Linked DNA regions of Formosa agariphila KMM 3901. The protein of the gene in region 1 binds, or shares a complex with, the protein of each later gene. Links are inferred from orthologs where the notes say so. Each region holds a gene or a part of one and is shown in the gene's direction. Other genes may lie near its edges. The genes, in order: BN863_RS17730 and gcvH.

Evidence for each region.
Region 2: the proteins of BN863_RS17730 (region 1) and gcvH are in contact, whole or in part, in a crystal structure (PDB 3A7A), measured with the Escherichia coli proteins. The link is inferred for Formosa agariphila KMM 3901 from one-to-one orthologs.

Annotation. Positions count from the first base shown.
Region 1 is NZ_HG315671.1:4,179,522-4,195,168, reverse strand. Bases 1-2,911 are described here. They hold BN863_RS17730 (lipoate--protein ligase), read left to right. Parts: upstream 1-904; coding sequence 905-1,918; downstream 1,919-2,911. Other genes in these bases: BN863_RS17720 (sensor histidine kinase), read left to right, coding at 2,395-2,911; BN863_RS17725 (hypothetical protein), read left to right, coding at 2,002-2,214; BN863_RS17735 (glutamine--tRNA ligase/YqeY domain fusion protein), read left to right, coding at 1-756. Also shown: more of BN863_RS17720, read left to right, coding at 2,912-3,990; BN863_RS17715 (response regulator), read left to right, coding at 3,987-4,619; BN863_RS17710 (hypothetical protein), read left to right, coding at 4,729-5,037; BN863_RS17705 (tetratricopeptide repeat protein), read right to left, coding at 5,184-5,939; BN863_RS17700 (heavy metal-binding domain-containing protein), read right to left, coding at 5,951-6,268; BN863_RS17695 (SPFH domain-containing protein), read right to left, coding at 6,287-7,216; BN863_RS17690 (T9SS type A sorting domain-containing protein), read left to right, coding at 7,523-9,337; gltX (glutamate--tRNA ligase), read right to left, coding at 9,416-10,927; BN863_RS17680 (glutamyl-tRNA synthetase), read left to right, coding at 11,092-14,496; rRNA maturation RNase YbeY, read left to right, coding at 14,496-14,906; tRNA uridine-5-carboxymethylaminomethyl(34) synthesis enzyme MnmG, read left to right, coding at 14,973-15,647. UniProt on the Escherichia coli protein: Catalyzes both the ATP-dependent activation of exogenously supplied lipoate to lipoyl-AMP and the transfer of the activated lipoyl onto the lipoyl domains of lipoate-dependent enzymes.
Region 2 is NZ_HG315671.1:308,605-324,101, forward strand. What follows is about bases 1-2,761. They hold gcvH (glycine cleavage system protein GcvH), read left to right. Parts: upstream 1-1,071; coding sequence 1,072-1,452; downstream 1,453-2,761. Other genes in these bases: sov (T9SS outer membrane translocon Sov/SprA), read left to right, coding at 1-1,005; BN863_RS01215 (VanZ family protein), read left to right, coding at 1,445-1,825; BN863_RS01220 (energy transducer TonB), read left to right, coding at 1,883-2,602; BN863_RS01225 (hypothetical protein), read left to right, coding at 2,745-2,761. In the rest of the region: more of BN863_RS01225, read left to right, coding at 2,762-4,853; cyoE (heme o synthase), read left to right, coding at 4,918-5,811; BN863_RS01235 (cytochrome c oxidase subunit 3), read left to right, coding at 5,813-6,394; BN863_RS01240 (cytochrome c oxidase subunit 3), read left to right, coding at 6,439-7,419; BN863_RS01245 (cytochrome C oxidase subunit IV family protein), read left to right, coding at 7,444-7,824; BN863_RS01250 (hypothetical protein), read left to right, coding at 7,934-8,650; BN863_RS01255 (SCO family protein), read left to right, coding at 8,643-9,389; BN863_RS01260 (DUF420 domain-containing protein), read left to right, coding at 9,382-9,930; BN863_RS01265 (hypothetical protein), read left to right, coding at 9,930-10,151; BN863_RS01270 (ABC transporter ATP-binding protein), read left to right, coding at 10,258-10,959; BN863_RS01275 (ABC transporter permease), read left to right, coding at 10,952-12,196; BN863_RS01280 (ABC transporter permease), read left to right, coding at 12,198-13,457; BN863_RS01285 (efflux RND transporter periplasmic adaptor subunit), read left to right, coding at 13,476-14,633; BN863_RS01290 (TolC family protein), read left to right, coding at 14,685-15,497. UniProt on the Escherichia coli protein: The glycine cleavage system catalyzes the degradation of glycine. The H protein shuttles the methylamine group of glycine from the P protein to the T protein.

The DNA of each region.
Region 1 (15,647 bases):
CGCGTTGTAAAGGATGAAAACGGTAAAATTACCGAAATTCATGTAAGTTACGATCCAGATACGTTAAGTGGTAGTGGCACAGAAGCTAGTTTACGTAAAGTAAAAGGAACTTTGCATTGGGTGTCTATAAAACATGCAGTTAAAGCGGTCGTTAGAGAATACGACAGATTATTTATGGACGAATCTCCAGATAGTCATGCCGATAAAAGCTTTATGGATTTTATTAATCCAGACTCTTTAAAATTAATTACGGCTTACGTAGAACCGAGTTTAAAAGAAGCAAAAGTAGGCGAGCGTTTTCAATTTCAACGTTTAGGGTATTTTAATGTGGATAACGATTCAACTTCAGAGCAATTAATTTTTAATAAAACGGTTGGTTTACGTGATTCTTGGACAAAAGAAAAACCAAAAGCGCAAGCGAATCAAAATCAGAATCAGCCTAAATCTAATCAGCCACAACGTAAGGCTATAGATGTGATACAGCAATTTGGTAAAAAATATACGAATTTACCAGATGCTAAACGTGAGAAAATTAAAGCCGATATTTTAGAATTGGCAGAAAAAGTGTCTTACGACGAATTAGAGCCGTTATTTGGAACTGCGGCTAAAAAAGTAGGTACACGTATCGCCGCCATGTTAACGTTGCAAGTACTGCTTAAAAATGGCTTAGAACGTAACGATGCTATTAACGAATTTATAGAAAAAGGATTAACAGATGGTAATGCGCTTTTAGTCGCAGAAGCATCTGAGATATAATCTGAATTTAATTGATATAAAAAGCCTTAGAAATAGTTCTTATTTCAAGGCTTTTTTGTTTCAAATAATTAAAAATGATAAGTGAGATTTGTAATCTATTACAGGGATTCTAAGTATTTTTGTAAAACAACTTTTTAATTTTTGCAGTATGGTTTTTATAGATAACGAAGGCGTTACAGATCCGCATTTAAATTTGGCTTTAGAAGAATATGCTTTAAGGCATTTCGATACTAATACCGATTATTTGTTGTTTTACATTAACGAACCATCAATTATAATTGGCCGAAATCAAAATACATTAGAAGAAATAAATCAAGAGTATATTACAAAAAAAGGCATTCACGTGGTGCGCCGCATTAGTGGAGGAGGAGCTGTATATCACGATTTAGGAAACTTAAATTTTAGTTTTATTACCAATCATGATAATGCCAGTATGCATAATTTTAAAAAGTTTACAGCACCAGTTATCGAAGTCTTGAAAAACTTTGGAATAGAAGCCGAACTTATTGGAAGAAACGATATTTTAATAGACGGTAAAAAAGTCTCCGGAACAGCACAATTTACTACCGGAAAACGCATGTTTAGCCATGGAACGTTGTTGTTAAGTACCGACTTAAACGAAGTGGCTAATGCGTTACAAGTTAAGATGAGTAAAATTCAATCTAAAGGTCATAAATCGGTTAGAAGTCGGGTGGCAAATATTAGCGATTTTTTAGAGGAACCATTAACTATAGAAGCTTTTAGAAGTTTAATTTTAGAAGGTTTATATGCAAACGATAAAAATTTTAAAACCTACAAATTTACAGCAGAAGATCGTGAAGGAATTGACAAATTAAAAGCAGAGAAGTACGACGATTGGAACTGGAATTACGGGCGTTCGCCTAAGTTTAATATTCAGCGTACAAAACGTTTTCCTATAGGTGAAATTGATTTGCGAATTTTTGTTGAAAAAGGACACATCGCCGAGTTTACCGTATTTGGAGATTTCTTTGGAAAAAAATCGGTTAAAGAACTTTCAGCTATTTTTATCGGACTGCCTTACGAAGAAACAGCTATTAAAAATGCTTTAAAAGATACAGACCTTACCGAATATTTTGGAGCTATCGATAGAGACGATTTTATCACTATGATTTATGGAAACGACGACGATGTAACGACTTAAATTCTGTAGCGCGTTTTCATAGATTCATTTTATAATGTATTCATTTAATTTTTCGTAACTTATAAGAATAAGTATTTTGAATTATGAAGACACAAGAACAATTACTTAAGAATATTTCGGATACTGTTTGGGGTATAGAAAACGACTATCCAGAAATCTATAAACATCTTAATGAAAATCCGATGACTATTCCTGAATTTAAAAATCCAGAGGTTACAACAGAAGATCTTAAAGTGTATTTAAAAAGTTTAAAAGTGATTATAAAACGATATAAAGAAGAACAACATTTAAAATAATACAAATCCGAATAATGTAAAAACTCCTGATTCAAAAATTAGAATCAGGAGTTTTTTTTAAAACATTATCTTTAGCTACACAATAACCCATTTTTATGAGTTTATTTTTTTAATGATTTGATGAACTTACGTGCCCTAATATTAATTATAATAAATAGCTTGATATTTGTAGTTATACTCATGCTATCCTTCACATTTTATAATGAGTTTTCTAAGGTTTTAGACGACAGAATATTACTGCAATTGAATTCTGTAAAAACATTAAAGCAAATTCAAGTAGAAAACTTAATTTCTAGCGAATGGAATGCATTTTTAAAAGGTTCCACGACTGCATCTAATCTAGATACGCTTAACATACATATTCCTGAACATATATTACAAACTACGGGGATACACGATTTAACACCATATAATTTAGATGGACATACTTCTATAGGTCTAATTTCAACAACATCAGGACAACCAAAAATTAAGATTATTCCCTATTATAAAATTAATAATATTTTATTGGAACGTGCCGGAATGGGAAGTAGTGGAGAGTCTTATTTAGTGGGTACAGATTTTACTATGCGATCTCAGTCTAGGTTTTCACCACAAAAATTACCATCAACCATAACAGCTAAAACAAAAGGTGTTCAAGATGCATTATCGGGTGCTATTGGTAGAGGCGTTTTTAAAGATTATCGTGGCATAGAAGTGTATAGTGTTTACAGTCTTATTAACATTTCAAATTTAAAATTAGTTATACTTTCAGAAATAGATATTAGCGAAGTAAAAGCACCTTTAAGTCAACTTAAATTAAAACTTTTAGGGCTTACAATATTAATCATGTCAATAGCTATTATTCTTTCACTTTTTCTCACTCGAATTATAACAAATCCGATTACAAACATGAGAGAGAGCTTAAAGATAATGGCAGCAGGAAATTATAAACAAAATAAAAAATTTGTAAAAAATTCAAGCGAGATTAAAGACATGTTCGAAGCGCTCGATAGTTTAAAAAAATCGTTACAAGGTGCTGTAAATTTCTCTAACGAATTAGGTAAAATGAATCTTAACTCACAGTATGTTCCAAAAGGAAATAATGATGTGTTGGGTAAAAGCCTCATTAAAATGAGGAATAAACTTATAGAATTTAGAAATAAAGAAACTAAAAATAGTATTACTACTAAACGCCAATTAGTAGATGGATTAGAAAATGAAAGACGACGACTTTCCCGTGAATTACATGATGGTATTGGGCCGTTATTAACATCTTTAAAATTCTATATTGAAAACCATATTGAAGATAAAAATCAGAAGTTAGAAATGATCCGAATTTTAGATACAACCATTTCAGAAATTCGCTTAATGTCTAATGCCCTTATGCCTTCTACTATTGATGACTTTGGGGTAGGAGTGGCCCTAACTAATTTTGTAAATAATATTAAAAAGACTTCTGGAATTTCTATTGAATTTGAAGATTTAACTGATGAAGAAATTAGTAAAATAACTAAAAATCAATCTATAAATATTTTTAGAATTGGGCAGGAGCTGGTTAATAATGCGTTGAAACATTCGCATGCTGAAAATATTAGAATTTCACTTTCAGAATTTGATGAATTTATTTCTTTGTTCTATTATGACGACGGTATAGGTTTTGATTTAAAAAAAGTAACATTAGGCTCTGGTATTATCAATATAAAGGAACGTGTAGAGATTTGTAATGGCGACATTCAAATACATTCTAAAAAAGGAAATACCACTATAGAAATTGAATTACCGATAGATATATGAGGAAAATAAAAATAATTATAGCAGACGATCATGAGCTCTTTAGAAACGGTTTAAAAGAACTACTCATAAAACATGATGATATAGACGTTATAGCAGCTGTTGGCGATGGTAAACAATTTATAGAATGTATAGAAACTCTAGATGATATCGATATGGTTTTACTTGATCTTAGTATGCCAAATATGGATGGTTTTGAGGTTTTAAAAGGAATTAAAAATTTAAATAGAGATATTAAACCTATAATTATTTCTATGCATAACGATGGAAACTATATTGCAAAAAGTGCTAAAGCTGGAGCGTATGGTTATTTGCTTAAAAATACAGACGAAGATGAACTTATTAAAGTAATTAGAATTGTTGCTCAAGGTAAAAAATACTTTAGCCCTGCAATTTCCGAAAAGATGATAAATTTTATGTCGGAAAATAAGGTTAGCGAAAATATTATTTCTAATAAAGAAAAGGAAGTTCTAGGATTAATTTCTGAAGGACTTACAACCAAAGCAATTGCCGCTAAATTGTTTGTGAGCACACGAACTATTGAAACCCATCGTGCAAATATTTTAAAAAAATTAGATGTAAAGAACACGGCAGAATTAATAAAAAAAGCTACAAAAATTAAATTAATTTAAAGGTATAGGCTATCCGTATTTATACGGATGATGATTACGTGATTTTAGTGACCTTTAAATACATGGTGTTATGTTTAAATTTGAATTAAACAATTAAACATCATACAGAATGAAAAATATATCTTTTATACTAGTTTTATTATTAGCATCAACTACAGTTGCATTTGCACAAGAAAGAAGTGATTTAATGGGACCAGAATATAAAAATTACAAATCTTGGGAGCACGAAAGTACACCTACAACAGTAGCTGTAGAATCTAATAAAGAGCAGCTTACTGGACCAGAATACAAGAATAAAAAAGCGTGGGAAGACAGCGCTACAGATAAGGAATATATTTTAGTAACAGTAGGTACAGAACGTTCAAAATTAAAAGGTCCTGCATATAAAAATTATAAGCCTTGGAGAGAAAATAATTAATTTAAATACTTGATTTCAATGTACATTCCATCTTAAAAATGTAATGTGAATTTATTAGTTAAAAAATAGCCTTAACATTAGTGTTAAGGCTATTTTTTTGTTTCAATTTAATTTAAGCGTTTCAATAATATTACGCTTTATAAATTCTAGTTATTTAAGTATGCATCTAATGGAATTAAGATGTTTTCGGCAGTGCTCATTTCGTTTGAAAGTGTTTGAGCTTTAGCAATCATTTCAGGAGTTAAACTACGTGATGCAGAGATATTTTTCCTAGCCTGATTTTCTGGAGATGTATCTATAGTTGCCGAAACAATTAAAAGTGCAACACCTGCTACTTGATTTACTTCTACACCTTGACCACGCATATATAACATGCCAAGATTACCTACTGCTAATCCATCGCCTTGAAGCGATGCTTTTCTATACCATTCATTAGCTTTTGTATAATCGATTGTAGTACCAAGTCCGTTTTCATAGCTCACACCAAGATTAAATTGTGCTGCTGAATTTCCTTGATTTGCAGATTTATTATACCATAAAAATGCTTCTTCTGGATTTTTATCGGTACCAAGTCCCTGCTCGTACATAAGTCCAGTATTAAATTGTGCTAAGGCGTGTCCTTCGTTTGCAGCTGCTAAAAACTCTTTAAATGCCGCAGACATATTGTTAGCTTCTATTGCTCTAATTCCGGCATCAAAAAAAGCTACACCATCCGGGGATTGAGTTTCATCTGTAGAAGTGTTTTCAGTTTGAGTTGATTCTGGATTTTGGTCTTTAACTTCAGTGGTATGAGTAGAATTCTCTGTTGTTTTAATTTTACTAGAAGCGTTATCTTTACAAGATATCACCGAAAAAAATCCTGCAATAATAAGTGCTCTAAATGTAAGTTGTATGTTTTTCAATGTAATATATTTTATAATTTTACGGCAGTTCCCGAAGCAGTTACCATAAGCATACCTCCGTTAGGACCAACAGTTTCATAATCTAAATCTACGCCAACAATGGCATGTGCACCCAAATCTTCTGCGCGTTCTTGCATCTCTTTTAAAGCACTGTCTTTTGCTTCTCTTAATACAGATTCGTAAGAACTTGAGCGTCCGCCAACGACATCGCGAATGCCTGCAAAAAAATCTTTTATAAAATTGGCTCCAATTATGGTTTCACCAGTAACTAAACCTAAATATTGTGTTATTTTTTGAGTTTCTAAAGTAGGTGTTGTTGTAACTATCATGATTATTATTTTATACTTTTATTCTAAATTTTTAGGGTTTTTCTTGCCTTCTTTCATTGCTTCACCAATTTGATTACTAGCTACAAAACTAGCTACCATATCGTTTAACATATTACTTCCTGTTTGTGGCGAATTTGGCAATAATATTAAATTACTATTAGTTTCTTCACCTAAAGATTGTAAAGTATCGTAATGCTGTGTAACAACAATTAAAGCAGAAGCTTCTTGCGAATTGATTCCAACTCGATTTAATACCTCTACAGATTCTTCTAAACCACGAGCAATTTCACGACGTTGGTCTGCAATACCTTGACCTTGTAAACGTTTACTTTCTGCTTCAGCTTTTGCTTTTTCAACAATTAAAATACGTTGTGCATCTCCTTCAAACTGCGCAGCAATTTTTTCACGTTCAGAAGCGTTAATACGGTTCATAGCTTCTTTTACTTGTGCATCAGGATCGATGTCTGTTACTAAGGTTTTAATAATGTCGTAACCGTAGTCTGACATTGCATCGTTAAGTTCCATTTTTACTGCAATGGCAATATCATCTTTTTTAACAAAAACATCATCTAATTTCATTTTTGGAACTTCGGCACGAACCACATCAAATACATAAGATGTAATCTGGTCGTGAGCATAATCTAGTTTATAAAATGCGTCGTATACTTTTTCTTGAATTACTTTAAACTGAACCGATATTTTTAAACGCACAAATACGTCATCTAAGGTTTTAGTTTCAACAATAACATCTAATTGCTGAATTTTTAAACTCATTCGACCTGCAACGCGATCAATAAATGGAATTTTCATTTGTAAGCCAGAATGACGAATACTTAAAAACTTTCCGAAGCGCTCAATAATCGCAGCCGATTGTTGTTTTACGGTGAAAAATGACAGAAATAAGGTTACAAGTAATAGAAATAATATAGGAATTAACAATACGGACATAATGGGATGTTTTTATAGTTAGTAAAATCTGATTCTAAATTTAGACTATATATTTTGATTTTAATAAGGATTCTGAATTAAAACAATTCTAAAGCCAATAATTGGTCTAATTAGAATAGAAATTGTTACATAATCTGTTAGACTTTATCAATTTATAAAAAATAAAATGCAGATTTCTTAGACGAAATACACTAGCGTTTTTCATTCACCCTTTAAAATTTCCAATTCATCGTTTAAAAGCCTTGTAGCTCTAGGTTTAGTTGTCAATATAATATATTTGAATTGCTATTTACCAAATCTACAATTATGATTCACAGAATATTACCCCTTTTTTGTGTCGTAATTTGTTCTTTTCAAATTACCTACTCACAAAACCAAAATGAAGCAGTTGCTTCTGCTTGGTTAAATTCGAATTTTTCTGAATTACAATCTCAAAAAGCTTATGAACTTAGATCAGAATTTAATCAAGTTGGTGCATCTGGAGAAACTTTCAGATATAGTCAATTTGTAAACGATGTTCCTGTTTACGATGCAGGTGTTGCAGTTCATGTTTCACCAAATAGTGAAGTAACTTACCATTCAGGATCTTTTTACAGTTCTATTTCTAGAATCAATACAACACCAAACATGTCTGCTGATCAAGCAGTAAGTATAGCTGCTAAAGCTTTAGGTATAGAAGGTACTATTACACAAAAAGAGTCTAAACTTTATGTATATAACGATGATGGAGCGACGTTGTTAGTATATCGTGTAACTACAAATTCTAGAACATTAAACGGATTTTGGGAAACCATTATCAATGCAAAAACAGGTGATATAATTAGTAATAAAGATATTGCACATTATCATCATGGTCATGACGACGGACATGAAGACTTATTAAATAGCACAATACCAACTCATATAGAAGCAAAGGGTAAGATTTTTAATCCGGATCCATTATCGGTTACAAACGAAGTATACGGTGGACATTTTATGGATAATAATGATGAAACAAATGATTATTTAGATAGAGCGAGAACAGACGTATCTTTTCAAATTTTAAATAGTTCTGATGGCGTTTATAGATTAAAAGGGGATTACCTAGAGATTAAAGATATTCAAGATCCTGTAACAGGATTATTCGAGCAAGATTCGCCAGAATTTAGTTTTACAAGAGATCAAGATGGTTTTGAAGCGGTTAATGCCTATTACCACATCGATCAAAATATGAGATACATTAACGAAACTTTGGGGATTCCATTAAAATCTATGTTTAACGATGGTATTATTTACTACGATCCACATGCATTTAACGGATCAGATAATTCATCTTACGGTGGAGGTATTTTAAAATTCGGAATTGGTGGAGTAGATGATGCCGAAGATGCCGATGTTATTGTACATGAATTAGGTCATGGTATACACGAATGGTTAATTCAGAGTAGTATTTCTCAAGTTGAAGGATTAAGTGAAGGTTTTGGTGATTACTGGGCACAATCTTACAGTAGAGGTTTAGAACGTTATAACAGTTCTAGGTCAAGTACAACATATAACGATTTATTTAAATGGGATGGTCATAACGAATTTTGGGGAGGACGTATTACCAATTACGAGCAAACTTATCCTGAAGGATTAACGGGGAAAATTCATAAAGATGGTCAAATTTTCGCAAGTACGCTTATACAAGTTTGGGAATATTTAGGAAAAGAAAAAACCGATTTAATTGTGTTAGAAGGTATGGCTATGACGAGTAGTAAAACCAATCAATTAGAAGCAATTACAGCAATACGACAAGCTGCTGTCGATATGAATTTAGGTTGTGAGAGCATTACGGCTATAACTAATATTTTTACAGAACGCGGTTATGCTGTTGAAGCTTACCAATGTTCTACTTTAAGTGTAGATGAAAATGAAATTACTAACATTTCAATTTATCCAAATCCAGCTAACGACGTTATTTCATTTAAAAATATAAATAATACTCACCAAATAACCATTTATAATATGATGGGACAACAGGTGTTAAAACATTCAATAGATAGAGCGAATAATTCCGTAAATGTTTCCAATTTATCTAAAGGGATGTATGTGGTTTCATTTAAGGATTCTGCAACCAATTTTAAATTTATTAAACAGTAACCAGTCTAAATATAAGAGTACAAAAAACGCGCGTTTTAAACGCGCGTTTTTTTATTTTATAACGTATATACTTTTCTATTAAATAGCTGTTGCTAAGTTTTCAATACGTGCGATAGATTCTTGTTTTCCAATCATAAACATAATATCGAAAACATCTGGACCTTGTAAAGCACCCACTAAAGCTAATCGTAAAGGCATCATAACTTTTCCAAAACCAATTTCTTTAGAGGTAATCCATCCTTTTACTGTATTTTGAAGCGTTTCCGTAGAGAAATCCTCTATAGAGTTAATAAGAGTAGCTAATTCACTTAAAAGCGCTCTAGTGTCGTCTTTAATAGCTTTTTTGAATGCTTTCTCGTCGTAAGCTTTTGGTGCTTCGAAGAAGAAACTACTTAAATCCCATAAATCAGATATAAATGTCGCACGTTCTTTAATTAAATTAACAGCCATCGCGATATAATTCACGTCGATATCTTTTAATTCGTCACGTTGCGCTTTAAAGGCTTCTGCAAGTTCGTCGTTATTTTGCTCTTGCATGTAATGGTGATTAAACCATTTTATTTTATCAGGATCAAATCGTGCTCCAGCTTTGTGTACGCGTTCTATATCGAAAGCTTCAACAAGTTCGTCTAAACTAAATAATTCTTGTTCTGTCCCTGGATTCCATCCTAAAAAGGCTAAGAAATTTATAACACCATCGGCAAAATAACCATCTTCTTTATATCCACGTGAAACATCGTTAGTTTTTGGGTCAATCCATTCTAAAGGAAATACTGGGAATCCTAATTTATCGCCATCACGTTTGCTTAATTTACCTTTACCTGTAGGTTTTAAAATTAATGGTAAATGTGCAAATTCTGGAGCATCCCATCCAAAGGCTTTATAAAGTTGATAATGCAAAGCAAGAGACGGTAACCATTCTTCACCACGAATTACATGCGAGATTTGCATTAAATGGTCGTCTACAATATTTGCTAAATGGTAAGTTGGCATTCCATCACTTTTAAATAAAACTTTATCATCTAAAATGTTGGTGTCTATTTTTATATCGCCACGAACCATATCTTTTAAATGTAAGGTTTCGTCTTGAGGTGATTTAAAACGCACAACGTAATCTTCTCCAGCATCTAATTTTTGTTGTACATCTTCAGCAGAAAGCGATAACGAATTGCTTAATTTTAAACGGTTATGCCAGTTGTAAATAAACGTCTTTCCGTTAGCTTCATGATCTTTTCTATGTGCATCTAAAGATTCAGCAGTATCAAAAGCGTAATATGCGTTTCCAGAAGCTATTAACTCTTCGGCATAAGCTTTGTATAAATCTTTACGTTCACTTTGTCTGTAAGGACCAAATTTTTCGTTTTTTCCGGGACCTTCATCAAACGGTATGTTACACCAGTTTAAGGCATCAATAATATAATTTTCGGCACCTTCTACATATCTGTTTTGATCGGTATCTTCAATACGTAAAACAAAAGTTCCGTTATGTTTTTTAGCAAACAAATAGTTGAATAAGGCCGTACGTACACCACCTATATGAAGTGGTCCTGTTGGGCTGGGTGCAAAACGCACACGAACATCTTTAGTCATGTTTTTTTATTTAAGACCGCAAAGATACTCTGATATGTGTAAAGATGAAAGATTTAAACAAAGCAATAATTATTTTATAGATTTCAATTTAACAGAATGTTACATTTGCAGACTATTACAGCTAAAATTATTATTGTAGATTAGTGGGTTAAATACACGGTAAATTGGATAATTATAAAACTATAATACAAAAACTCGAAGGCTTTATTAGGCGTTATTATACGAACGAACTTATTAAAGGTGGAATCTTGTTTTTTTCTATCGGACTTTTATATTTTTTACTCACGCTTTTAGTCGAACATTTTTTATGGTTAAGCCCAACCGCTAGAGCCATTTTATTTTGGATGTTTGTTTTGGTTGAGGTGTTACTCTTTGCAAAATTTATTGTGCTTCCGTTAAGTAAATTATTCAAACTTCAAAAAGGGATAGATTACGAAGAAGCTTCTAAATTAATTGGAAATCATTTTCCAGAAGTGAACGATAAATTACTTAATGTTTTACAACTTCATAACGATAGCTCGAAATCGGAATTACTATTGGCGAGTATCAATCAGAAAGCTTCAGAGTTAAGTCCGGTACCTTTTAAATTAGCCGTAAATTTCAATCAGAATTTAAAATATTTAAAATACGCGATTCTCCCGGTTTGTCTTTTGTTAATTTTTCTAGCGCTTGGAAAAATTAATTGGTTTACCGATAGCTATAAACGTGTGGTAGATTATAAAACGGCTTACGAGCCACCAGCACCATTTCAGTTTTTTGTTTTAAATGAAAATTTAAATGGTGTAGAGAACAAAGATTTTAAATTACATATTAATACAGCAGGAAGTGTAATTCCTGAACAAGCTGAAATCATTTTTAATAACGAGACTTACATTTTACAAGATTTAGGTTCTGGAGAATTTGAATATGTTTTTAATAAGCCTAAAACAGATATTACATTTCAGCTTCATGCAAATGGAGTCACATCTAAACCGTATAAATTGGCTATAGTTGAAGTGCCAACATTATTAGGTTTCGATATGGTTTTAGAATATCCTAATTACATTAATAAAAAGGATGAGGTTTTAAAAAGTACAGGAAATGCCATTGTACCAGAAGGTACAAAGGTGACTTGGAAATTAAATACAAAAGGGACTGATCAGGTACATTTATTCGCTACAGATACTATGGCTTTTTCAAAAGTTGGAAATAGTTTTGAAGGCTCAAAACAGGTGTATTCTAATTTTAATTACAGTTTAAGTACTAGTAATAAAAATCTTACAAACTATGAAAGTTTAAATTTTTCTATTGATGTTATTAAAGATCAATTCCCGGAGTTAAAAGTGGAAATGGTTAAGGATACAGTCGATTTAAAAACAATGTATTTTAAAGGTCAGGTAAGTGACGATTACGGTTTGCGTAATTTAAATTTGGTGTATTTTGAAACAGATAACGAATCTGCTAAATCTACCATTCCAATTGCTATTTCTAAATTCAACGTCGATCAATTTGTAACGGCGTTTCCAAATCAATTACAGCTTAAAGAAGGCGTGTCTTATAGTTTATATTTTGAAGTGTTTGATAATGACCAACTACACGGATATAAGCGCAAAAAGAGTAAAGTGTTTAGTTATCGCGAAAAGACTAAAAGTGAAACTAAAAACACCTTATTACAGCAACAACAATCTGGTATACAGGATTTTAATAATTCCTTGGAGAAGTTCGATGAGAATCAGAAAATGCTAGACGATATTTCAAAAACACGTAAGACAAAAAAGACTTTAAATTTTAATGATAGAAATCAGATTAAGGATGTTCTGAAACGTCAAGAGCAACAGGAAAAGATGATGAAAAATTTCAATAAATCTTTTCAAAAAAATCTAGAAGAATTCGATAAGGATAATACAGCAGATCCTTTAAAGGAAGAGCTCCAAAAACGGTTAAAAGAAAATGAGGAGCAGTTAAAACAAGATGAGCGTTTATTAAAAGAATTGGAAAAGATTCAAGATAAAATAAGTGAAGAAGAACTTTCTGAGAAATTCAAATATCTAAGTAAACAAAATAAGAGACAGAAACGTAGTTTAGAACAGCTGGTGGAATTGACTAAACGTTTCTATATTGCAAAAAAAATGGAGAAACTTCAAGAAGATTTAAACACTTTAGGAGATGAACAATTAAAACAAGCTGATAAACCTAAGGATAAAAATACTGCTGATATGCAATCTGATTTAAATAAAGAATTTAATACACTTCAAAAAGAATTGGATGCTTTACAAAAAGATAATAAGCTTTTAAAGAAACCTATTGAACTTCCAAGAGATCAAAAATCTGAAGAAGCTGTTGATCAACTTCAAAAAGATGCAGAACAGGATTTAAAAGAAAGTGAGTCTGGAGATCAAAGTCCAAATGAGCAACAGAAAAAAGAAAATAAAGCTAAACAAAAGCAAAAGCAGGCTGGACAGAAAATGAAAGAAATGAGTAAGTCTATGCAACAATCTATGCAAATGGATGGGGGAGAACAAATGCAGGAAGATGCCGAAATGCTTCGTCAGATTTTAGATAATTTATTAATTTTTTCGTTCGATGAAGAAGCATTGATGAATGAGTTTAAAAGTATTGAAATTAATCATAATAACTATGCTCAAAAATTAAGAAAACAACATGATTTAAGGGAATATTTTGAACATGTAGATGATAGTCTTTTTTCTTTGTCTTTACGTCAACCCATGTTGTCTGAATCTATAAATAATGAAATCACCGAAGTCTATTTTTATTTAGATAAATCGTTAGAAGAATTTTCTGAAAATGAAATTTATCAAGGTGTGTCATCTCAACAACATGTGTTTTCATCAGCTAATGTACTTGCAGATTTATTGAGTAATATTTTAGATAATATGGAAGATCAATTAAATGCATCATCTTCTGGACAAGGCTCTGAAGGTAAAAAGTCTGGCGAAAGTGAAGGTCAACTTCAAGATATTATTATGAGTCAAGAGGAGTTGAATAAACAAATGCAAAAGAATATGTCCGGTGAAGGTTCGCAAAGTGGGCAGAAAAAAGGACAAAAAGATGAACCTGGAGCTAATGGTAAACCTGATTCTAAAGGAAATCAAGGTGATGGTAAAAAAGGAGATGAACAAGGTAAAGATGGACAGCAAAGTAATGGTCAAGAGTCTCAAGAAGGCATGAGTGGTGAATTATTTAGTATTTATCAACGTCAGCAAGAATTACGTAATGAGTTAAAGGAACGATTACAAAAAGAAGGGTTAACACCTGAAATCTATCGTTTATTAAAAGACATGGAATCTGTAGAAATGGATTTGCTAAATGATGGTTTTACACAAAAGACATTAGAAAAGATGTTGAATTTCGAACATCAATTACTTAAATTAAATGATGCAACTTTTCAGCAAGATCAAGAGAATAAACGTGAATCTAAATCAAATTCTAATTCTTTTTCTAAGACTTCAACAGATAAATTACCACAGGCAAAACAATATTTTAATACTACTGAAATATTAAATAGACAAATCCTACCTTTGCAAAATAGTTTTAAACATAAAGTGCAACAGTATTTTAAGAATGAATAATGATATATTTTAATTACGAAACAGATTTTGAATTAGGTAACGAAGATGTGTTAGCTAATTGGATTAATGCGACTATTCTTGAGGAAGGTTGTAAAGAAGGTGAGATAAATTATATTTTTTGTGATGATGAGTATCTTCATAAATTAAATGTAGAGTTCTTAAATCATGACACGTTAACTGATGTTATTAGCTTTGATTACACAGTCGGAAAAGAGCTACATGGTGATATTTATATTTCTGTAGAACGTGTTAAGGATAATGCAAATGATTTTAAAACAGACTTTGTAGATGAAGTCAATCGTGTTATCATTCATGGAGTGTTACATTACTGTGGTTATAAAGATAAAACAGATTCTGATGCTCAAATAATGCGTAATAAAGAAGATTATTATCTTTCAAAACTTAATTAATTTACTCCAATTTTAAATTGTTCCACGTGGAACAATCAAATAATTTTAATAATAAATTGAATTCAAATGTTCGATAAAGTTTACGATGTAATTGTAGTTGGTGCGGGTCATGCAGGAAGTGAAGCTGCTGCTGCTGCCGCAAATATGGGGAGTAGTACATTGTTAATTACAATGAATTTACAAAACATTGCACAGATGTCTTGTAATCCTGCCATGGGAGGAATTGCTAAAGGTCAAATAGTACGTGAAATAGATGCGTTAGGTGGTTATAGTGGAATAGTAAGTGATACTTCGGCGATTCAGTTTAAGATGCTTAATAAATCTAAAGGACCTGCAATGTGGAGTCCAAGAGTGCAAAGTGATCGTATGCGATTTGCAGAAGATTGGCGTATGATGTTAGAAGGTACACCTAATTTAGATTTTTACCAGGACATGGTATCTGGTTTAATTATAGAAGATGGAAAAGTCGCGGGTGTTAAAACATCTTTAGGAATTGAGGTTAAGGCTAAGTCTGTTGTACTTACTAATGGAACTTTTTTAAATGGTTTAATTCATATAGGTGATAAAAATTTTGGTGGTGGTCGTGCTGGAGAAAGAGCTGCTACTGGAATCACTGAACAACTAGTGGATTTAGGGTTTGAATCGGGTAGAATGAAAACAGGAACTCCACCTCGTGTAGATGGTCGTTCTTTAGATTATTCTAAAATGATTGAGCAACCAGGAGACGAACGTCCAGAGAAA
Region 2 (15,497 bases), 3.9 Mb from region 1 along the record:
GGGAATTTTAACATATCTACCTTGATGATAAAGACGGCTTTTGGAAAGAGCGATGAAACAACTTCGCAAGCGTTTGATGATTTTAGAGCCAATAGATTGAAAATATCTAGACGTTTAGCACAACGTGCCGGTGTAGACATGTCTAATCCAGATAACTTTGAAGGTGGCGATGTAAACGGATATGTATTAGGGTTTGGTAAAACAAGTCAGGCGGTATTATTACCTGCGTTTTTATCGGCTTATCAGGGTGTAGATGCTAACGATGTTAGTTTGGGTGCGTTTAGAAATGTACCATTGCCAAACTGGGATTTAAAATATACAGGGTTTATGAGAATGGCGTGGTTTAAAAAGAATTTTAAAAGGTTCTCTGTTGGTCACGGGTACCGTTCTTCTTACACCATTAATCAATTTGCGACAAATTTAGATTATAACGGAATAGATTATTCAGACGATTATTTAGATCAACCAGACGACGTTCTAAATCAGTCTGGCGATTATAAAAGTGAAAACCTATACAGTAACATCAACTTAACAGAAATGTTTAGTCCTTTAATTCGTTTAGATTTCGAGATGAATAACTCTGTTAAAATACTAGCCGAAATTCAAAAAGATAGATTACTATCTTTAAGTTTCGATAATAATTTAATGACAGAAATTATTGGTAACGAATATATTTTAGGTTTAGGATATCGTATCAAAGATGTTCGTATGAAATCGAAATTAGCAGGGCCTAATAAAACGATAGTTAGCGATATTAATATGAAGGCAGACGTGTCTTTAAGAGAAAATAAAACTATAATTAGATATCTAGACTTAGAAAACAATCAGATCACTTCTGGGCAGACTATTTGGGGTTTAAAGTATACCGCAGATTATGCGTTTAGTAAGAATTTGTCAGCTATATTTTATTTCGATTACTCGTTTTCTGAATATGCTATTTCAACAGCATTTCCGCAGACCACATTACGTTCTGGATTAACGTTACGTTATAATTTCGGGAATTAAATAATTAAAGTTTGATATTCGGTCACGAATAAATACATTTGTTAAACCTAATTAAATAAATAAACAATGAATATTCCATCAGAATTAAAGTACACTAAAGACCACGAGTGGGTTAAAATTGAAGGCGATGTAGCAACCATAGGTATTACAGATTTCGCGCAAAGCGAATTAGGAGATATCGTTTACGTGGAAGTTGAAACTTTAGATGAAACTTTAGCAATAGAAGAGGTTTTTGGAACTGTTGAAGCTGTAAAAACAGTATCAGATTTATTTTTGCCTTTATCTGGTGAAATTATCGAATTTAACGACACTTTAGAAGACGAACCAGAATTAGTTAATTCTGATCCTTATGAAAGTGGATGGATGATTAAACTTAAATTTAGTAACCCAGACGAGCTTGAAACATTATTGTCTGATGCAGATTATAAAGCCCTAATTGGTGCTTAAAAAACAGTTATTATTGCCTGCAGCATTGCTGTATACCGCCGCTTTAACAACACTAAGTTTAGTTAATTTAGGAGGCATTACAGCAGGAAGCCCAAAGAATAGCGATAAAGTGTTTCATTTTTTGGCATATTGTTTGTTGTGCTTATCATGGTATTTAGTATTTAAATACGGTTATAAGTGGCCTCAGACAAAATCGCTGCTAGTTACAGGGACTGTATCTATAAGTTTCGGGGTATTAATAGAATACCTTCAAGGTACGCTTACAGAAACTCGTCAATTTGATGTTTTAGATATATTTGCAAACAGTGCAGGTGTTATTTTAACACTCTTAGTCTTAGCGATTAATAATAAAACTAAATATAAAAAAATATAAACGTTTGCTTTTTTGCCAAATAAATGGTTATTTTAGCAATCCTGAAAACAATATATTATGGAACCTAAGAAAAACCCTAAAGCGAATGTTTCTCGAAACAGTGCTTTATACTTTGCGATTGGTTTAGCAATAATGTTAGCCTTAACTAATTTCGCAATTAATTACAAAACTTACGATAAAGAAGCAATCGATATCGGAATGATTAGCATGGACGAAGAAATGGAAGAAGAAATTCCAATCACCGAACAGCTAAAGACTCCACCACCTCCACCGCCGCCACCAGCAGCACCGGAAGTAATCGAAGTTGTAAAAGATGAGGTTGAAATTGAAGAAACTGTAATTGAGTCTACAGAAACTAGTCAGGAAGAAGAAATTGCTGAAGTAGAAGAAGTAGTTGTAGAAGAGGTTGAAGAAGATGTAGAGGTTCCTTTCTCAATTATTGAAAATGTACCAGTTTTCCCAGGATGTGAAAAGGGAAATAATGCAGAGAAGAAAAAATGTATGTCTGAGAAGATTTCTAAATTTGTTGGAAAAAACTTTGACACTAACTTAGCAGGAGAATTAGGATTATCAGGAAGACAACGTATCAACGTAATCTTTAAAATTGGTAAAGATGGTAATATTACAGGTGTACGTGCTAGAGCACCACACCCAAAATTAGAGCAAGAAGCGGCTCGTGTAATTAACAAATTACCAAAAATGAAGCCTGGTATGCAACGTGGAAAAGCGGTAATTGTACCTTACTCACTTCCAATTGTATTCCAAGTACAGGATTAAATACAATATTGTTTATATATTAAAATCCCGATGCATTATGCATCGGGATTTTTTTTTGTCTCTATTCTTCAATTTTTTTTTAATTTTAGTGTAATTAAAAAATAGTACCTTTCCGGGCTTAATAATCAGCCGTTATATTAATATGAGATCATTAATTGTACTGCTCCTGCTAATCGTTCCACAATTGCAGTTTGCACAACAACCACAATCAGAACGCTCTTTTTACGAGAAACCGCCTGTGTTTCCAACTTGCGAAAATTCTGTTTTCGAGGAACTCCAATCATGTTTCGATAAATCTGTATATAATTTTGTTTACGAGGCTTTTCAAATGCCCGAAGAAGTTATTGCGGCGCAATACAAAGGTGATCTTGTGGTGTTGTTTGAAGTAAATAAAGAGGGGGAATTTAAAGTCTTATATACAGACGCAGTTTATACCACACTTCAAGACGAGGCAAGACGCGTATTTAGTCTATTACCAAAAATACAGCCTGCAACTTATAGCGGCAATCCAGTTTTTAAGCAATATTCAGTGACTTTTAAAATTCCACTAACAGCTTATCAGGAACAAACAGAAGTGGTAGCGCCAGTTGTTGCTGTAAACCCAATTGAGCAACGTGTAAAAGCAGAATTAGACAGCATAGATAAAACAGTTCGATTTAATACTAAAAAGCAATTTAAGAGCACTTTAAATATTCCGTTTAGTCACAGTTATTATGCTAAGTTCGATAGAAACATCAATTTAATAGGTGCAAATAGTCATACGGCATCTAAGCCCTTAATGTATACCGATGTCGATAATTACTACGATTTTGAAGCAGAAGAATTAAAAACAAAGAAAAATGTTTCTACTTGGTTAGGACGAAAATTTTGGAATGATCATTTGGCTGAGGTCGAAGGTAAGAACTATTGGTTTCAAGCCGATTTTGTAATGGATTTACAAGTAGGTTCTGCTTCCGATACCGATTTTGGAACCACATATTTAAATACTAGAGGTGTAGTGTTTCAAGGTGGATTAGGTAAGAATTTTAGTTTTTCTACTTCATTTTACGAAAGTCAAGGACGATTTGCCGAATATTATAATGACTATTCAGAAAGTATAAAAGCAGCACATGATGTAGCAATAATTCCAGGTCGTGGTATAGCCAAGGCATATAACGACGATGCTTACGATTTTCCAGTGGCAGAAGCATACATGTCGTATACTCCAGCCAAGTTTTTAAACCTTCAGTTTGGTCATGGAAAAAACTTTATCGGTGATGGATATCGTTCTTTACTAGTTAGTGATGTGTCAATACCTTCACCCTATTTAAAATTGAACGTGTCTTTCTGGAAACTAAAATATACCAGTACGTGGTCTTGGCTTAAAGATGTGCGTCCAGACGTAACTGTAGACAAGACATATCTTACAAAATACATGTCTAGCCATTATTTAAGTTTAAATGTTACAAAACGCTTAAATATCGGATTGTTTGAATCGGTTGTGTGGCGTAATACCAACGATAGAGGTTTTGATGTGAATTATTTAAATCCGATTATCTTTTTAAGAGCAATTGAATTTGAAACAGGTCAGGGTGCAGGGAATGCTATTATGGGATTTACTTCTAAATACAAACTGAACGATAACATGAATCTTTACGGACAATTTATTTTAGATGAATTTTCGCTGAATGATGTTACTGCCGGTAATCAAAGTTGGAAAAACAAATTCGGATTCCAGTTGGGATATAAGTATTACAATGCATTTAATGTTGATAATTTATATCTTCAAGCAGAATATAATCAGGTACGTCCGTACACATACTCGCATAACACCATCACTCTAAATTACGGGAATTACAATCAGTCTTTGGCGCATTTGTGGGGTGCTAATTTTAGAGAGTTCATTTTAATTGGGCGTTACAATTATAAGCGCTGGTTTGCCGATGGGAAACTAATTTACGGTGTTAGAGGATTAGATTTTAATACAGCGGATGATAGCTACAGTTACGGAGGCGATATTTACAGAGATTATAACGATAGACCTTACGATACAAATGTTAAAATTGGTCAGGGTATAAAGACAAAAACATTTAATGCCGAAGTACAAGCTGGTTATCTTATTAACCCAGCGACTAATTTAAAATTATTCACAAACATTAGTTATCGAAATTTTAATCCAAGTGCCACAACGTCAACGACTTTTAAAAGTGATACCATGTGGATTAACTTAGGAATTCGTAGTGATTTATTTAATTGGTATTTTGATTTGTAGTATTAACTTTTCCAAGTATATTTGCGGACTTTTAATAAATTAACACAGATAAGTAATCGATACCTTGAGTAGTACACACCCGTCTGAAAAGACATACTCCATAATTTCAGATTTTAAAGAAATCACAAAAATGCGCTTATCTATAAGTGTCGTGTTTTCTTCATTAACTGGATATTTACTTGGTGTGGAAACTGTAGATATAAAAACGCTAGTGTTATTAGCTTTTGGAGGCTATTTTATGGTTGGTGCATCTAATGCATACAATCAAATCATTGAAAAAGATTTAGATATTTTAATGGATCGGACTAAAAATCGTCCAGTGCCTGCAGGACGTATGTCTGTAAATACAGCGTTTATAATTGCTACTGCATTTACAATTTTAGGTATTATAGTGTTATACACCATAAATCCAAAAACAGCAATGTTTGGGGCCATTTCAATATTTATTTATACCTGTTTATATACGCCATTAAAAACTAAAACACCGTTATCTGTATTTGTAGGTGCTATACCTGGAGCTATACCATTTATGTTAGGTTGGGTTGCTGCAACAAATAGTTTTGGTATTGAACCTGGTGTGTTATTTATGTGGCAGTTTTTTTGGCAGTTTCCTCATTTTTGGGCAATTGGGTGGTTTTTATTCGACGACTATAAAAAAGGAGGCTTTTTTATGTTGCCAACTGGTAAACGAGACAAAGGAACAGCAGTACAAATTATTATGTATACCGTTTGGACAATTATTGTTTCAATAATTCCAGCTTTTGGATTTACAGGACGGTTATTTTTAACACCATTAGCTGCCGTTATTGTATTTTTATTTGGGTTGGTAATGTTATATTATGCTATTCTGTTATTTAAAAAAATGACTGCAGTAGCTGCAAAACAACTAATGTTAGCCAGTGTGTCTTACATTACACTTATTCAAATTATATACGTACTAGATAAATTTTTAAGATAATATGGATTTAACGGAAGGTACTTTAGAAGAAAAAACAAATAGAGCAAAGAAAACGATGCTTTGGTTTGGGATTGTATCCTTAATTATGTCTTTTGCGGGTTGGACGAGTGCATTTATTGTAAGTAGTAAAAGACCAGATTGGTTGATGGATTTTCAACTGCCTAACGCATTTTTAATTAGTACTGTTTTAATGCTAATTAGTAGTGTTACCTTTTATTTTGCAAAAAAATCACTTCAAAAAGGAAATAGACAGGCCACAACTATATTATTAATTGTTACTTTAGGTTTAGGGTTCGCGTTTATTTTTAATCAGTTTTCAGGGTTCAAAGAAATCATAGAAGCAGGATATAATTTTACTGGACCAACAAGTAATATTACCATGTCTTACGTGTATGTTATCGCTATAATGCACATTCTACACGTAATTGTTGGGCTTATCTGCCTGATTGTTGTAATTTATAATCATTTTAAACAAAAGTATAGTGCCACGAAAATGCTTGGCTTTGAACTCGCAGCGACCTTTTGGCATTTCGTAGATTTCCTATGGCTTTACCTCTTTTTGTTTTTATATTTCTTTAAATAAATAATTTGTATATTTTTGACTAATCATAAAACCAAATAATTAATATGAATACTACAGTTGTAAATACTGGTACCGAAGGTAAAACTTGGGGAGGTGGTAACGAACCACTTCGCGCAAGTTACGGTAAAATGATGATGTGGTTTTTCATCGTTTCCGATGCCTTAACCTTTTCTGGCTTTTTAGCAGCCTACGGATTTTCAAGATTTAAATTTATCGATTCATGGCCTATAGCAGATGAAGTGTTTACGCACGTTCCGTTTTTACATGGTCAGGATTTACCAATGATTTTCGTTGCTTTCATGACATTTATTTTAATTATGTCTTCTGTTACTATGGTACTTGCCGTAGATGCAGGACATCATTTAAATAAGCAGAAAGTAACTATTTATATGTTTTTAACCATTATTGGTGGTATTATCTTTATTGGTTCTCAAGCCTGGGAATGGAGCACGTTTATTAAAGGTGAATATGGAGCTGTACAAACCAAATCTGGAAACTTATTACAGTTTGTAGATACAGATGGACATCGTGTAGCGGTTAGCGATTTTGCAATTGCAGGTCATAGCGAAAGAACTTTACACGAAAGTAAAAACGGACTTTGGTTTACAACAGAAAGTTCGCTTCCTAAATTTACTGTAGACGAAGTGGTTAAAGGTTTAGAAGCTAATGAAAATATATTGGTTAGAACAGAGCTTTTAAATGAAGACGGACACAAAACAGTATTATCAAGATCAGAATCTTTAAGACAATTAAAATCTAATGGTCAATTAGTAGTTCAAGGTGCAAATCTTCAGGTTAACGAATACGGTAAGCCAATATTTGCAGACTTCTTTTTCTTCATTACTGGTTTCCACGGTTTTCACGTATTATCTGGAATCGTATTAAATATTATTATATTCTTTAATGTTGTGTTAGGGACTTACGAGAGAAGACGTAGTTACGAGATGGTTGAAAAGGCTGGATTGTACTGGCACTTTGTAGATTTAGTTTGGGTATTTGTATTCACATTCTTCTACTTAGTTTAATTTTAAGATATAATATTTCAGAACATGGCACATACACAAAATTTAGCAATATTTAGGGGGGCATTAAAGTTCAAGTCTAATAAAGAGAAAATCTGGGGAGTATTAATATTACTTTCTATTATTACAGCTATCGAAGTTGTTTTAGGGATTTACAAACCAGAAATATTAATGGGATATATTGCTGGAATGAAAGTTTTAAACTGGATTTTCATCATTTTAACCATTGTTAAAGCATATTATATTGCATGGGATTTCATGCACTTAAGAGATGAAGCATCAGGATTAAGACGTGCAATTGTTTGGACGGGTATTTTCTTAATTTGTTATTTATCTTTTATATTATTAACAGAAGGTGGATATATAGAAAGTGTATATTCTTCTGGATATATGACACACGATTTTTAATAACACTTTAAGTGTTAAATCAAAGTATTAAGGCGGTTTATTAAACCGTCTTTTTTATTTTTGCACGATATTTAAAATAAGATATCTAATTTTTCTTAAAGCTTAATTTATGAATGCTAAACAAATAAAAAGGAATGCGGTAATAGGTATCTTGTTTTTCCTTCCTGTAACCTTTATGTTGTTTTTATATCCAGCGCAACACCATTACAACACGTTAGATGTTTTAAGCGATAAGGTGACCGATTTAAATGGTTTTACTTCAGATACAGATCAAGATATTGTTCTAGACGACCATTTAACGGTTTTGGGCTTCTATGGCAATCATCCCATGGAAAAACATACAGCATCATCTAATTTAAAAGAATTAATCTATGATAAGTTTAGAGGTTTTAAAACTTTTCAAGTGGTAATTGTGCTTCCAGAAGGTACCCAAGCTGAAGGTCAAGAATTGAAAGCCGAATTAATGAAGCATGAAGAGCTTAAGTATTGGCATTTTGTATATGGGTCTCCAAATGCTATTAAAGCCATTCAGAAGAGCTTAAATGTGCCTGATGTGTTAGATGATGATCTGTCTACAGATAACGTTTATATCATCGATAAAGAATTAAATCTTAGAGGTCGATTAGACGATAGAACAGATAATGAAATAGCGGCTAATGCAACAGCATATTCTAAGTATGCTTACGATGCTATTAAAGTAGCCGAATTAAAAAATAAAATGAGCGAAGATGTTAGGATTTTATTTACCGAATATCGCCAGAAACGTAAAGGAAATTTCGATTCAACATCTAGACGAGCAAACGATTTAAAAGGAACAGATGAGTAGTAAATCAAATTATTCGTACGTAGGTATTGCGTTTACAATTTTAGTTTTCGGAATTATTTTTATTCCTAAAATTGTAGATCGTATAAAAAATGGAGATATCGTTAGAAGCGATAGAATGAGTAATGTGCCAGATAATAATTTTTCTAACATGGATAAATTAATGTATTTGGAAATAGATGGTGAAGCTAAAAAAGTTCCAGATTTTAGTTTTACAAATCAGCATGGCGACACCATTACAAATAAAGATTATTTAGGTAATGTATATATTGTTGAATTTTTCTTTACAACCTGTCCAACAATCTGTCCAATTATGAGCAGAAATTTAGTAGATATTCAAGAACGTTTTAAAGGTATAGATGGATTAGGTATCGCTTCTTTTACCATAAACCCATCTCATGATACACCTGAAGTATTAAAGGCTTATGCTGAAAAATACGGAATTACCAATCCGAATTGGAATTTAATGACAGGAGATAAAGACGATATTTATCAACTTGCCAATTTAGGGTTTAACTTATATGCCGCAGAAAATGAAAACATCGCCGGTGGTTTTGAACATTCTGGAAACTTTGCTTTAATTGATAAAAACGGTTTTATTAGGTCTAGATCAGATCAGTTTGGAAACCCTAGAATTTATTATAGAGGAACAATCACCGAAAAAGAAAAGTATAATGAAGATGGAGAAGAAGAAGAAATAAGCATGCTTAAAGAAGATATTAAAAAACTTTTAAATGAGTAATACAAACGACATGGTAAATGCCGAAAAAGTAGCAAAATACAATAAATGGATTGTTGTATTGTCTGTAGTAATTCCAATAGCTGTAGCTGTATTATTTGCAGTTAAAATACCTAATGTAGAACCTTTATCGTTTTTACCTCCAATTTATGCCACTGTAAATGCAATTACAGCACTGGTTTTAATAATGGCTTTTTTTGCAATAAAGAAAAAGAATGTAAAGCGACATGAGTTACTTATTAAATTTGCAATGTCTCTTTCTATATTATTTTTAGTTATGTATGTCGCTTATCATATGACGAGCGATTCTACTAAGTTTGGTGGTGAAGGGGTTATAAAATATGTATATTATTTTATATTAATTACTCATATTATTTTGTCAATCATCGTAATTCCTTTTGTATTAATTACATATGTTCGCGGTATTACCAATGATATTGTCCGTCATAGAAAGATTGCTAAAATAACTTTCCCATTATGGTTGTATGTAGCAGTAACAGGCGTTGTGGTGTATATTTTAATTTCACCTTATTATAATTTCTAATGAAAAAAGCATATCTCATTTTACTTGTTTTGGTGTTTGCTGTTTCAACTTCGGTAGAAGCACAATGCGCCATGTGTAGAGCTGTATTAGAAACTTCAGAAGGTCAAGGTACCGCAGAAGGTATTAATGATGGTATTGTGTATTTAATGTCTATTCCTTATATTTTAATTGGTGGAATTTTCTACGTTATGTATTTAAAATTCTTCCGAACAAAAAAATAATTCTTTTGTTACTGTAACAAATATTGAATTATCACGTCTTCTTAGTAGCGCAACTATAAAAATTCTATGCTTTTTAGGTTGTGACAAAATCAGAAAACTAACCAATATGATTGAAATTAACGATTTACATAAGTCCTATCACATGGGGAGTAATAGTCTACATGTATTAAAAGGGATTGATTTTAGTGTTAAAGAAGGTGAACTCGTTTCAATTATGGGATCTTCTGGTTCTGGTAAATCTACTTTACTAAATATCTTAGGTATGCTCGACGAAGCAGATTCAGGGAGTTATACATTAGATGGTTTTCCTATTAAAAACTTAAACGAAAAAATAGCTGCTAATTACCGCAACAAATTTTTAGGATTCATTTTTCAGTCTTTTAATTTAATCAATTATAAATCGGCATTAGATAACGTGGCTTTACCGTTGTACTATCAAGGTATGAAACGTAGCGAACGTGTAGATCGTGCTGCGCATTATTTAGAAAAAGTAGGTTTAGCAAATTGGTCGCACCATTTACCAAGTGAAATGTCTGGAGGACAAAAACAACGTGTTGCTATTGCTAGAGCTTTAGCAAGTGATCCCAAAGTGCTTTTAGCCGATGAACCTACAGGAGCATTAGATACCAAAACATCTTACGAGGTAATGGACCTTATTCAAGGTATTAATGATGAGGGTAAAACCATTTTAATAGTAACTCACGAATCCGATATTGCACAAATGACAAAGCGTATTGTGAACTTAAAAGATGGTTTAATTATTAACGATACTGCTGTTGAACAAGTAAGAGCTATAGCGAATGTTTGATATTGAACGCTGGCAAGAAATTTTTGAAACCCTAAGAAAAAATAAATTAAGAACGTTTCTTACAGGACTTTCTGTGGCGTCTGGTATTTTTATTTTAGTTATTTTATTAGGCTTTAGTAAAGGTATTCAAAACGGAGTAACATCTCAGTTTGAGAGAGATGCATCCAATTTAATTAGTGTTAGAGCAGGTGTTACAACTAAAGATTATAAAGGGTTAAACCCAGGACGTCAGGTCCAGTTTAAAAACAATGATTTCGACATGTTATCAAGGAAATACGAACCTTATATCGAGCATAAATCATCGTTTTATACCATTTGGGGCGGCTTAGTCAATTATAAAAATGAATCTGGTAGCTATCGTATTCAAGGTATTCTTCCTGGCAATCAGTTTATAGAAAATGCCGATGTTAGTCAAGGACGTTTTATAAATCAAGCCGATGTTGAAGGCGCTAAAAAAGTAGCCGTTATTGGTAATCGTGTTAAGAAAGACTTATTTAAAGATGAAGATCCTATAAATAAAGATATTTCTATTTATGGAATTAGTTATAAGGTTGTAGGTGTCTTTTTTGATCCAGGAGGAGAACGCGACGAAAGTAAAGTCTTTTTGCCTTTAGCTTCTGCACAACGGGCTTTTAACGGAGCCGATACCATTAGAAATATGATGTTTACTATAAAAATGTCGGACGATTTTAATGTTGCTGCCAAAGAATCTGAAGCTTTAACAGAAGCTATCATATTAGATCTACAACAAAAACATATTGTATCTCCAGACGATACTAGTGCCATCCGTGCGTATAACACCATGGAAGAAGCAAAGAAAATTTATTCACTTATTGCAACCATTTCTGCAGTATTCTGGTTTGTAGGAATCGGAACTATAATTGCGGGTGTGGTAGGTGTAGGAAATATTATGCTTATTATCGTAAAAGAGCGTACTAAAGAAATAGGAATAAGAAAGGCATTGGGTGCTCAGCCCATGTCTATTGTAGGTATGATTCTTCAAGAATCTGTTTTCGTGACCATGTTCTCCGGTTTGTTCGGATTAATTCTCGGACTCGGTTTATTAGAAGGTGTTGGCCCTTTAATAGAAAGTGATTTTATAAAATATCCACAAGTAGATTTTAATACAGCTTTAACCACCGTTTTTATTTTGGTATTTGCAGGAGCTTTAGCAGGATTTATACCTGCTTATCGTGCGGCCCAAATTAAACCGATAATTGCTTTAAGAGACGAATAATATGTTTAGTAAAGACAGATGGGACGAAATATTAGAAGCGTTAAGTGCAAATAAGTTTAGAACTTTTTTGACTGCTTTTGGGGTGTTTTGGGGTATTGCAATTTTAGTCTTACTCTTAGCTTTAACTAATGGTCTAAAAAATGGTGTGACTGCCGATTTTGGAAACTTCGCAACAAACTCCATGTTTATATGGTCACAGCAAACCTCAATTTCGTATAAAGGGATGCCAAAAGGAAGAACGTTTAATTATAAGTTAGGAGATGTAGAAGCTTTAAAAGCACAAATACCAGAACTTAAATATGTGTCTCCTAGACTACAATTAGGTGGTTTTAATGGCGCAAATAATGTTACTCGAGGTACAAAAACAGGCGCATTTCAAGTAAATGGAGATTATCCAGAATATATAAAGCAAGAACCTATGGATATTACCAATGGTCGTTTTATTAGTTATTCAGATATTAATGTCAATAGAAAATCTTGTGTAATCGGTACCGATGTGGTTAAAGGTTTATACGATAAAGGTGAAAATCCATTAGGAACTTACATTAAAATTAACGGCGTAAACTTTATGGTGGTTGGTACTTTTAAACCAAGCAACTCAGACGGCGATCAAGAAGAAGAAGCAAATACTATTTTTGTTCCTTTTACATCTTTTGGTCAGGCTTTTAATAGTGGTGATAATGTAGGATGGATGGCACTTACTGGTGTAGACGGAAAAAGTATTACAGACATAAAACCAAAGATATTCGAGATTTTAAAATTAAGACATAAAATACATCCAGATGATGATCGTGCCATTGGTAATTTCGATTTATCTGAAGCTTTCGGACGCGTTAACGGCTTGTTTTCAATCTTAGGCTTTGTTGGGTATTTTGTTGGGTCTTTAGTATTAATGTCTGGAATTATTGGAATTAGTAATATCATGTTAATTGTAGTAAAAGAACGTACCAAAGAAATTGGTGTTCGTCGTGCATTAGGTGCTACACCTTGGACCATTAAATCTCAAATTTTACAAGAAAGTTTGTTGTTAACCATATGTTCAGGTATGGTTGGTATTTCTTTCGCAGCAGGTGTTATTTGGATTATGAATTACATTTTGGACAATAGTGGTCCGGTAGAGAATTTTGCAAACCCAAGTGTAAGCATGTCCGTAGTGTTTACAGCCTTAATTATATTAGTAGTATCTGGATTATTAGCAGGTTTAATACCAGCAAATAGTGCCACGAAAATGAAGCCTGTAGACGCATTAAGAATTGATTAAAAGAGAAAAGTTTAATATATGAAAAGATCATCAACCGTAATCGTATTAATCCTAATTGTAGTAGTATTTGCTATATCCTTATTTTATTTATGGAAAAAAAATCAGGAAGATCCAATCACTTACACTACAGATGTTCCTGTAGAACAAACTATAGTAATTAAAACTGTAGCGACAGGTAATATAGTACCTAAAGAAGAGGTGTTAATAAAACCAAATATTTCTGGTGTTATCGAAGAAATATATATTGAAGCTGGAGAATATGTAGAGTCAGGCGATTTAATTGCTAAAATTCGTGTAATACCAAATGTATCGTCGTTAACGAGTGCAAAAAATAGTATTGCGACAAACGAAACGGCTTTACAAACCGCTAAAATTAATTTACAAACTCAAGAGGCTAATTATCAAAGACAAAAAGCGTTGTATGAAAAAGGTGTAATATCAGAAAATGATTTCGATAGTATTGAAAACACTTATTTACAAACGAAGCAAGCAGTGTCTCAAGCCGAAATTAATGTAACCTCTGCGAAGCAAAATTTCGATATTATTAAAACCGGAACAACGTCTGGATTAGGAAATATTGCACAAACCTTAATTCGATCTACAGTTTCTGGAATGGTACTAGATGTACCTGTAAAAGCCGGAAATCAGGTTATTGAAGCGAATAACTTTAACGAAGGTACTTCTATTGCTTCTCTAGCAGATGTAAGTAAAATGATTTTTGAAGGGAAAGTAGATGAGAGTGAAGTAGGAAAAATTAAAGAAAATTTACCTTTAGAAATCTCTGTTGGAGCAATTGAAAATAAAACGTTCGATGCTATTTTAGATTATATCGCACCAAAAGGTGTAGAAGAAAATGGTGCCATACAGTTTGAGATTAAAGGAAGTTTAAAAAACATGGACGATACATTTATCCGTGCAGGTTTAAGTGCCAATGCGTCTATAATTTTAGACAAGGTTGAAAATGTATTAGCCATTAAAGAAGCGTTAGTGCAATACGATGATAAAACAAAATTACCTTTTGTAGAAGTTGAAAATGGAGATCAGGAATTCGTAAGAAAAGATGTCGAGTTAGGCATCAGTGATGGTATTTTTGTGCAAGTAAAGAGTGGTATTTCAAAAGACGATAAAATTAAAGTTTGGAATCAAATACAAGGAACTCCAAATTATGCACAATAAATTGACACTTAGTGTAACACTTTTAACTATTTTTAGACTGATAATGTAATTATGAAAAAAATAACCCTTTTAGGACTTTTCCTTTTTAGTGTAATGTTTACTTACGCTCAGGATAATAAGCAATGGACTCTTGAAGAATGTGTTAATTACGCACTAGAAAATAATATTTCTATTAAGCAATCGGAATTAGATACTGATTTAGCAGGAATCGATAAGTCTGATGCTGTAATGAATTTCTTGCCTACTGTAAATGCGAATGCTTCATATAATATTAATACAGGAGCTAACGTAAACCCAGCGACAAATCAATTCGAAAATCAGACGTTTAGATCGGCTAGTGGTGGTGTAAATTCTGGAGTAAATTTATTTTCTGGACTTCAAAACTGGAAAGCCTTACAACGTTCCAAAATAAACATTATAGCATCGCAGTATCAATTAGATAAGATGAAAGATGATATTTCTATTTTTGTAGCTAATGCCTTTGTTCAAATTTTATACAATAAAGAACAAATCAAGGTTTTAAATGCTCAGAATAAAATCACCAAAGAAAATCTAGAACGTACTAACGAATTGGTAGATGCAGGTGTTTTACCTAAAGGCGATGTGCTAGAAATAAAAGCTACCGATGCAACCCAAATTCAACAAATTATTGCTGCCGAAAATGATTTATTTATTTCAAAAATAGGATTGGCTCAATTATTAAAAATTGAAGATTACCAAACGTTCGATATTGCCGACGAAGATTATGGTTTATTTTCAGATGCTATATTAGAAGAAAATCCTTCAGCAATTATTGAAAAAGCTAAAGAAGAAGTCTACGATGTAAAAGTTGCAGAAACAAATTTAGAATTGGCTCAAAAAGAT